DNA from 3 places in the Bacillus sp. C1 genome. Region 3 is predicted to be linked to each of the others. Evidence: riboswitches for the same ligand, from Rfam matches in the RefSeq annotation. Region 3 holds a riboswitch; each other region holds the start of a gene.
The links. Region 3 has a riboswitch for S-adenosylmethionine ahead of ACX5JI_RS19130 (acyl-CoA dehydrogenase family protein). Riboswitches for the same ligand answer to the same signal wherever they lie in the genome.
Positions count from the first base shown of each region.

Region 1 (3,287 bases), on a different contig from region 3:
AATTACAATCTCGTTTGAATTTTTTTTCAAAATCAACCATATTTGTAACATTATATTTTTTTGCTGCAAGCGCTAAACCAAAAGCAGCAGTAATACCAATTGCAGGTGCTCCTCGTACTTCTAACATAACAATACTTTTCCACACATCTTCAATACTGTTCAACGTTTTATATTCTACAACATGTGGTAATCTCGTTTGATTTAATAAAGCAATAGAATCTCCCTTCCAACTTACAGAGCGCGGAACAGCAACTGTCTTACTCATGCTTTTATCCCTCCAGATACAATACGTTGAAATAATGTTTGGAACAAACGAATATCCGCACCTGCCGTTTCATGTAACAATAATTCTCGCCCTAAATATAATGCATGTTTTTTCACTTGAATTCTTCTATTCTTATCCTCTATGTCATCTAAATCTGCTACATGTGCTAATCCAATTGTTCGACGAATAATTTCACAACCAGCAAATCCAACTGCATCAGCAAAAATATTTTGCAATATAATCGCAAGCCATTGTTTCTCCTTTGTATACGGTCCTATCCCTTCTAGTACCCATAGCTTTGTAAATGTTTGTACAAAATTACTCCATGTTTTTTCAATATGGTAGAATAGAATATTTCGTTTCTCGTCTTCTCTTGATAGAGCATTCAACAATAAATTTGCAATAAATTGACCAAAGTCAAATCCAAGCGGTCCAAATGTGGCGAACTCCGGATCAATTATCTTCGTTTCAGCAGTTGATGAAAAAATACTACCTGTATGTAAATCACCATGAATTAACGCTTCTTTTCTAGTTAAAAATTTATATTTATACTGTGCTACCTGTAATTTTAATTTCTTGTCACACCAAAGTTCATCTAGGACAGATTTCAACTCTTTCTCATAATCGTTTGTTTCATAATTTCCAAACGGATCTGTAAACACAAGATCTTCTGTAATTTTACAAAGATCAGGATTTACAAACTGTCCGTCTAACACTCTTTTCTCTTCTGTTAATAGGCCAAAATCTGATGTATAAAACAAAATGTGCGCTAAAAAGCGTCCGATATGCTGAGATAAAAGCGGATAATCTTCCCCTTCTATCAACCCTTTACGAGTAATGGTAAGAGCCGATAAATCTTCCATTACAGTCACTGCTAACTCTTCATCATGACCGTATACTTCTGGAACATATTCCGGTACATATTTTGCAAAAATTTGCAGTGCTTGACTTTCAATTGTCGCCCTTTTTATCGAAAGTGGCCAGCTTTCTCCAACAACTTTCGCATACGGAAGAGCCTGTTTTACAATCATACCGTGCTCCCCATCATGGAGCCGGAATACGTAATTTAAGTTTCCATCTCCTATTTCATGACAAGTTATCTTTGCCTCTTTCTGAAAATATCCATGCTCTTTTACATACTGAACCGCTGTTTCTTTTGTTAATGAACGATATCCCATTTTCTTATCCTCCTTTTTTAATTCAGAGGCTTTTCATCATAAGAAAAACCTCTTTCCATGAAGAAAGAGGTTTGAAGTTTATCTTCTCACCTCTTATCTGTCAGAAAGCTATTCTTTCTGCTGGAATTAGCACCGTGCCTTTTTGGCGCATAAGCGCCCCATTTCACAATGGTATTACGGTCGGTTGCTGGGTTTCATCGGGCCATATCCCTCCACCTGCTCTTGATAAGAGTTGCATGATTTATTCGAATTTTTAACTTTCTGATTCAGACTATAACAAGAATAAAAATCATTTGTCAACATTTTTATTTATATAATTCTGGACGTCGATCTGCAAAAACAGGAATACCCTTACGCACTTCCTTAATTTTTTCTAAGTTTAAATTCCCTTGTAAAATTGATTCTTCTTCTCCTGCTTCCACTACCACTTCTCCCCATGGATCAACAATAAGAGAATGTCCAGCAAACATATTATTTGGATCCTCTCCTGCTCTATTGCACGCAACCACGTAACATTGATTTTCAATCGCTCTCGCTTGAAGAAGTAAACGCCAGTGCGCTAAGCGAACAAGTGGCCATTCTGCTACAACGAATAATACATTTACGCCCCTGACAGTATGAACACGCATCCATTCCGGAAAACGAATATCGTAACAAATGACACCACCGCACTGCACACCATCCAGTGTAAATTCTCCTGTCCCACCACCCGCTATTAAATAGTTATGTTCATTCATCAACTGGAACAAATGGACCTTGCTATACTCACCTTGCAATTTCCCTTCACGATTCACTATATACATCGTATTCGTAACCCCTTGATCTGTTTGCTTTGCAATAGAACCACCAACAATATTTACATCATATTGCTGTGCCCATTCTGAAAGAAGTTGTTTTACTTTAATTCCCTCCACATCTGCAATTTCTAGAAGCCTTTCTAAATCATAACCAGTCGTCCAAAGTTCCGGTAATACGATAACGTCTGGTTCTCCTTGCATCGCTTCTTCTATTTTTTTCTTTGCATGTTCAATATTTATTTTCACATCTCCAAAAGCAATATCCATTTGAATACATGCGACTTTCATTTTATCCACCTCATTTTCAATTTTTCTTTACAAAAACTTAGAAAGGTTATATCATTTGTCACTAGAATTGTAACAATTTTCAAAAGAGGTGGAAAGTATGAAACATTTTCAACCTTCCGAGATTGTAACTTCGTTACCAACACAGTTTTTCGCTTCGCTTGTTGCAAAAGTTAACAAAGTGGTTGCAGCAGGTCACGATGTTATCAATCTAGGGCAAGGTAATCCAGATCAGCCAACACCGCCGCATATCGTAACAGCTTTACAACGTGCAGCAGAAAAAACGGTTCATCATAAATATCCGCCATTTCGCGGACATGAAAACTTAAAAGAAGCCGTTGCTACGTTCTATGAGCGTGAATACAGCGTCAAAGTTAACCCAAAAACAGAAGTTGCTATTTTATTTGGTGGAAAAGCAGGACTAGTAGAATTACCACTTTGTTTCACAAACCCTGGTGATACAATCCTTGTACCCGACCCAGGATATCCTGACTATTTATCTGGTGTCGCTTTAGCCAAAACAAGCTTTGAAAAGATGCCGTTATTAGCAGAAAATAATTTTTTACCAGATTACACAAAAATCGATAATTCTATTGCTACACAAGCAAAATTAATGTTTTTAAATTATCCTAATAACCCAACTGGTGCTATCGCGTCAAAAGAGTTCTTTGAAGAAACAATTGCATTTGCGAATAAAAATGATATTTTAGTCATTCATGACTTTGCTTATGGAGCAATTGGTTTTGAGGGTAACAAACCAAC
Region 1 covers NZ_JBTMZT010000001.1:599,183-602,469, reverse strand. Annotated here, with positions in the region: gene mtnA (S-methyl-5-thioribose-1-phosphate isomerase) at 1-265, opposite strand, end outside; gene mtnK (S-methyl-5-thioribose kinase) at 262-1,443, opposite strand; SAM riboswitch class I at 1,534-1,675, opposite strand; gene ACX5JI_RS03260 (carbon-nitrogen family hydrolase) at 1,749-2,528, opposite strand; gene ACX5JI_RS03255 (pyridoxal phosphate-dependent aminotransferase) at 2,626-3,287, shown strand, end outside.
Region 1: linked by a shared signal. The riboswitch ahead of mtnK (S-methyl-5-thioribose kinase) and the one ahead of ACX5JI_RS19130 (acyl-CoA dehydrogenase family protein) in region 3 are both predicted to bind S-adenosylmethionine.

Region 2 (3,287 bases), on a different contig from region 3:
GTTGAAATGAATCCTCAGTAGACATTTCCTTTATTAAGCTGTTTTATTATATTCCTCTTTTTTTACTGCTGTTGAAAAACGTGGAAAGCCTATAGCAATAGAAATTATGCCACAAATCCCAACCAAAATTGGATAAAATGCATATGGTAACAATTCAATTGGAGACAGTGCCGCAAATCCCGCCGCTGTTAACATTTGCGCCCCATACGGGATTATCCCTTGAATACAACATGAAAATAGATCCAATACACTTGCTGATTTTCTTGGATCAATTTCGTATTGATCAGCAATACTTTTTGCAAGTGAACCCGTGCAAATGATAGAAATGGTGTTATTTGCTGTACACATATTTGTCAAACTGACTAAGCCAGCAATTCCAAATTCCGCACCTTTTTTCGAACGAATATTACGTGTCAACATATCCATTAAATATTGAATACCACCATTATATTGAATAATTTCAACCATTCCACCAATTAAAATGGCTAGTAGCACGAGCTCCATCATTCCACCGATTCCTGTTGTTACACTTTTAAAGAAACTTTCCAATGTATAACTTCCATCTATAAGTCCAATAACTCCAGCTAGCACTGTTCCGCCTGTTAATACAATAAGTACATTCCATCCAAGTAACGCCGTAACAAGCACACCAGCATATGGTAAGATTTTCACCCAATCAAACGTCTGAGCTTTTATTTCTGTATGATTTCCTAATGTAATGAAAACCAATAATAAAATTGTAATGATTGCAGCTGGCAATACAATTAAAAAGTTTGTTTTAAACTTATCCTTCATTTCTGTCCCTTGCGAACGAACAGCTGCAATTGTCGTATCAGAAATAAATGATAAATTGTCACCAAACATCGCTCCTCCGACAACTGTCGCCATTGTCAATGCAATCGAAATATCTGTTTGTCCACTAATCCCTACAGCAATTGGTGCTAATGCAGCAATTGTTCCCATTGAGGTCCCCATTGCTAACGAAATAAAAGCACCTATAACAAAAATTCCGGCAACGATAAATCCTTGCGGTAAAATAGACAGCGCTAAATTTACTGTAGCATCAACCCCGCCCATTCCTTTGGCCGTTTCAGAAAATGCACCTGCAAGTACAAAAATTAACACCATAATCATAATATCTGGATTGCCAGCACCCTTAGCAAATCGTTCTACTTTAGCTGTAAAGCTTTCTTTACGATTCATTACTAATGCAGTCCCTACAGCAATTAAAATCGCTACAAGTATTGGCAACTTATAAAAATCACCTGTAATAATCCCAGAGCCAATAAATAGCGCTAAAAATATTCCAAGCGGTAATAAAGCTAAGCCATTCCCCTTCGTTTGTTTCAAAATAACATCTCTCCCTATTTCTAAACCTTTTCTTTCTACAATAAAAGACCTCTTCCCAAGAGAAGAGGTCTTATACATCTATAAGAAACACTCTTCTCATCTGTCAAGCACACGCTTGCTGGATTTGGCACAGCACTCTAAAATCGAGTCCGCTGCCGAGGCATCGTAGGGCCAGTCCCTCCGCCTCTCTTTATAAGAAGGTTTCATATTTTATTTTTAATAATAATTTCTTTCCTAACTTTACTCGCTTACAAATCAAAAGTCAATTATTATTTGCATAAAAAAAGTTAGTATTTTTTGGAATTTGTACAAAAGGGCGAATAATCCAAGCATTTCACACAAATATCACTTTATTTTTTGAATTTCTGTTTTTAAAATTGTAATCCAAGAAAATTTTCCTTTTTCAATTGTTGCGATAAGCCACTTAGCTGTACTCCAAGCTACATCATACTCTTCTTTAGAAATATCTCCGGCTCTATACGCTCCTTCTAATTCATCCTCATCTAGCAAATATATATTACCATTAGGTAATAATACTACATCTAAATATAAATCATCAAAATACGGCATACCGCGTTCATCTATTTTATATTCTTTTGCCACATCAATATAATACTGAACCAATTCTTTTTTTTCATTTAACATAGCTGTAATTGCAAAGTTCTTATCGTTTATAAAATATTGCAACCACGTATAATTGTCATTTGCAATACAAAGTTTTTGATGATTATATCGCTTATAACTAGGCTCTTTCACCTTTTTCATCTGCAATGTACCTAGCATACCATTTTGTACGTGTTTCACTGAATACGATTTCTCTATTAAGCGATTCCACGACGAACCATCCCCATACTTTCGTTTCATTTTTCTTAACACCCCAGTTCTATATGAAAAGCCCCCACGTCTTACGTGAGGGCTTTCGTAACAACCATTAAGCTGCTTGTTTCTCTGAAATCTCTTTTAAATAGGCTTGTCCTTTTGCTTCATCATATTGACCTTCCCACTTAGACATAACAACAGCTGCTAAAGAGTTACCTACTACGTTAACTGCTGTACGTGCCATATCTAAAATACGGTCAATACCTGCGATAAATGCTAAACCTTCTGCTGGAATGCCTACTGTACCAAGTGTTGCTAATAATACAACGAAAGATACACCTGGTACACCCGCAATACCTTTAGATGTAACCATTAGCACAAGTAACAATGTAATTTGTTGTGTAATGGATAAATCAATACCGTACATTTGCGCTAAGAAAAGTGCCGCAATTGCTTGATATAGCGTCGATCCATCTAAGTTAAACGAATAACCAGTTGGAATAACGAAAGATGTAATTGCTTTCGGACAACCGAATTTCTCCATCTTCTCCATAATTTTCGGTAAAACCGTTTCTGAGCTCGCAGTAGAATATGCTAAAATAAGCTCGTCTTTTAAAATTTTGAAAAATTGGAAAATATTAATTCCAAATAATTTCGCCGTAAGTCCTAATACAACTACAACGAAGAAGATCATTGCTCCATATACGACAATTAGTAATTTTCCTAATGGAATTAATGAAGATAGACCAAATGTCGAAACTGTAACACCAATTAGTGCAAATACACCAAATGGAGCAAATTTCATAACTTGGTTCGTTACAAAAAACATTGCATCAGCTACGCCTTGGAAAAATTGAAGAACCGGTCTTCCTCTTTCTCCAATTGCTGCAACTCCTAAACCGAATAATACAGAGAAGAAAATAATGGCAAGCATATCGCCATCAGCCAATGATTTCATAATGTTCGTCGGAACGATATTTACAAACGTATCCGCAAACGAGTGACTTTGTACTTGCTCTGTTGTAGCTGTATATTTAGAAATATCTGTCTTTGTCAATTTATCCATATCAACGCCGTTTCCAGGTTGGAAAATGTTCGCTATCAATAAACCGACAACA
Region 2 covers NZ_JBTMZT010000002.1:844,579-847,865, reverse strand. Annotated here, with positions in the region: gene ACX5JI_RS10855 (Na+/H+ antiporter NhaC family protein) at 34-1,350, opposite strand; SAM riboswitch class I at 1,444-1,549, opposite strand; gene ACX5JI_RS10850 (ribonuclease FAU-1 family protein) at 1,696-2,214, opposite strand; gene gltP (glutamate/aspartate:proton symporter GltP) at 2,282-3,287, opposite strand, start outside.
Region 2: linked by a shared signal. The riboswitch ahead of ACX5JI_RS10855 (Na+/H+ antiporter NhaC family protein) and the one ahead of ACX5JI_RS19130 (acyl-CoA dehydrogenase family protein) in region 3 are both predicted to bind S-adenosylmethionine.

Region 3 (3,287 bases):
TATGCAATGATATGGAATAGACTATACGTGTTGTCAAACGTTCCAATCTCTTGAGGAAGTAATAGAAGATTATAATTATGAGCGTTAATCAATAGACACAAAAAAATGGATCCAGTACAATACCAGAACCATTTTTTAAGTGTATATTTTTTAAAGATCTTTTATTAAACTATCCATTTCATAGGAAACAGTTCATACATATTCAAAAGTAGTTTCTCTACAAAGGTCATTTCATTTTTACAACTCGATCCCGTTTAAAATATCTTTTCACTCTTCAATTGTCTATATCACACCTTTTCTGTCGATTGAAAGGCATCATCTGCTAGTAATGAGAGTGTGACATCATCCATCGGCGGATTGTGTAATCCAGCGCGAACATGTAAATAATATCGATGCAATGGATTCTTTTCAGATAAACTTTTCGCCCCTACAATTCGCATCGCTTTATCCACAACCGATATCGCCGCATTCGTCGCGATATATTTCGCTGCTGCTAATTCTGCTTGTAAAGATTGTTTCTCTTCTACCACATCATATTTTTTCGCAATTTGGTATAAAAAGGTACGAGCTTGTATGAGTTCTAACTCTAATTCTCCTACTAATCTGCGGATATTCGGAAGTAAGCTAATAGGATGATTGAGACTATTCGGTTGATATGATTTTGCGAAATGAATCGCATAATTCCTTGCAGCTTGTGCGATTCCTAAATAGCATGCTGGAATATGAAGTAACCATCCAACTCCTTTTCGTTTCGCTTGTGAACCTTTTATATCTGTAAAGAATTGATTCGAGATTTCAACATTTTGTAATACAAGATCATGACTAGCAGTCCCACGCATCGCTACACTATCCCATGTCTCCTCAATAGACACACCCTTTTCATTCCTTGAAACCACAAATTCACCTATCTCATCTCGCCCTTCAATGCTAGCAGATACAATGAAATAATCGAGCATTGGTGCCATCGTTGTAAAATTCTTTCTCCCGTTTATAATCCATTTGTCACCTTTTTGTACAGCTAACGTTTCTGGCTTTCCGCCCCGCGTCGGACTCCCTGTATTTGGTTCTGTTGCTGCCCGGTTAAACAGAGCGCCTTTTTGTACTTCTTCACAAAACCAAGAAAACATATCAGGTTGCCAAGACCGATTTTCAGCGAGCTCTTTCACGATTCCAAGATGCCAACCGATCGACAAAGCTGTCGCACCATCTCCCTCGGCAATTTTCTCTTGAAATAACACAAAATCATACAACGAAATTCCCTTTCCTCCGATATCTTTTGGTAACGTTAGCTTTGTATAACCAATATTTTGTAAATCTTTAATATTTTCAAAAGGAAAAGCCCCAAGTTCGCTCAGTTGCTGTTCCCTAGCCGCAAATTGAGGAACTAGCTCCTTTAATTTCTCCAGTATGAGAACTTGTTCTTCTGTTTCTATAAATGATAATGTCATATCAAGATCCCCTTTACTTTAAGTAATCCAGAAGCAAAAAACTTCAAATTGTTCTTCAAATTCCTACTACTAAAAAAACAACCTTACATATAAGAAGGTTGTCATCGCTTTCCCTTCTTATCTACTCGGAATTAGCACCTTTTCATTCTCGTTCAGGTTGCTGAAGTTTCATCGGGCCGTTCCCTCCACTTCTCTCGATAAGATTGTATTTGATTATGCATTTCTATTGTTTCACTATTCCTATAAAATTACAAGGTTTTCATTCGATTTATTTCTATAATTTGTTAAATCTTGATTAACCTTTTTTATAAATAATCGAAATGTATTTCGAATTACCACACTTCATTTTGAACTAACAGCACATTTGTATAAGAAAAGGATATATGCTCACATATTGAACATAATATCCTCTTCTTAGTCTAGTCTATTTAAATAAATCTATCCTTTCTTAATCACCCTTCAAAGTACGTAAAGGCAACGATGCAACATACCCAATATAAGAACATAATTCTTTAAAAAAGAACGGAATTTCTGTGTCTAATGTTTTATATGCTGATGTCGGGGTCGGTGATGCATATGCCTCCATCCCAATATGCTTCGCAATTCGCATCGCCCGCTTCATATGAAGAGGGTCACTTACAATTGTATATGTACGCAAGCCATTATCAGTTCCAACCTGCTTCGCATTCTTCAAATTATCTTCTGTAAAACGCGACTCTGTTTCAATTAATATATCTTCCGCCTTTACATTATGCTTTAATGCATACGCTTTCGCAGTACGTGCTTCTTCTAGCTCTGCTTCAAACTTAGTCCCGCCCGTAAAAATAATTTTTTTAATACTTCCCTCTTTATACAAAGAGATTGCATGATTGATTCGTTCGCGAAATACAGGAGACGGTTTGCCATTCCAAGAAGCTGCTCCTAGTACAACTGCAGCATCTGTAGGTACTTCATCTGTTTTAAATCGATTACTCCAAATATCATAAGCTGCATAACTTATAAATAAAATGATAGAACTAAACATTAGCAAGAACACTTGCCAAACTCTTCTTTTCTTACTTTTCTTTTTTTGTTTCATTTGTACTAGCCTCCGTGCATCATCCATACTTCTATAAAAAAATTAATATCTTTTAAATTATTGTATTTGAGTTTATTTGAAAGAAGGCACTTTTCTTAAAAGTGATCCGTGCGATAAAGGGTTTTCATTCAAATAGAGGATTTTTGTATTTACTATTATTTGTGGTTCATACTTTATAAGTTTCTCATACAACTCCATTGTAACGAATTTTTTCATAGAATGGAATGCTGAAACAAAAGTATATAAAAGAAGTTATCATTTTGTAAGAAAAAGAGGTATATTTTTCCCTTTTACAAGGATATACCTCTTTCCATTTACTGTACAAGCCAATATTTTATATGTTGTTCCTCACTTACACATGTAAATCCTGCTTTTTCTAGCACTCTCTTTGACGCAATATTACTCGCTAGACAATCTGCTTTAATTGTTTGTACATCTTCATTCTTCTGTAACCCCTCTACAAATGCTTGTGCCATCTCAGTTGCGTATCTATACCCTTGATACTTTGATACAATACTATATCCAATCTCTACCGTTCCATTTGCATCAGGAGAACCTTTACATCCCATATCACCAATAATCATGTTATCTTCCATATGAATAATCAGTCCACTCCACTTGCTTTGTTCGGGATTTTTCTTTAATTCTTCCGCAATCCATGGTAAAATTTCTTGATAATCAGCCATGGGCCATTCTGACGATATTTGATAAGAAATTATTTTTTGTAGTTCTGCCCTCCCTCTCATCGTTGCTTCTACAAG
Region 3 covers NZ_JBTMZT010000008.1:26,138-29,424, reverse strand. Annotated here, with positions in the region: gene ACX5JI_RS19130 (acyl-CoA dehydrogenase family protein) at 288-1,448, opposite strand; SAM riboswitch class I at 1,563-1,652, opposite strand; gene ACX5JI_RS19125 (YdcF family protein) at 1,897-2,526, opposite strand; gene ACX5JI_RS19120 (GNAT family N-acetyltransferase) at 2,841-3,287, opposite strand, start outside.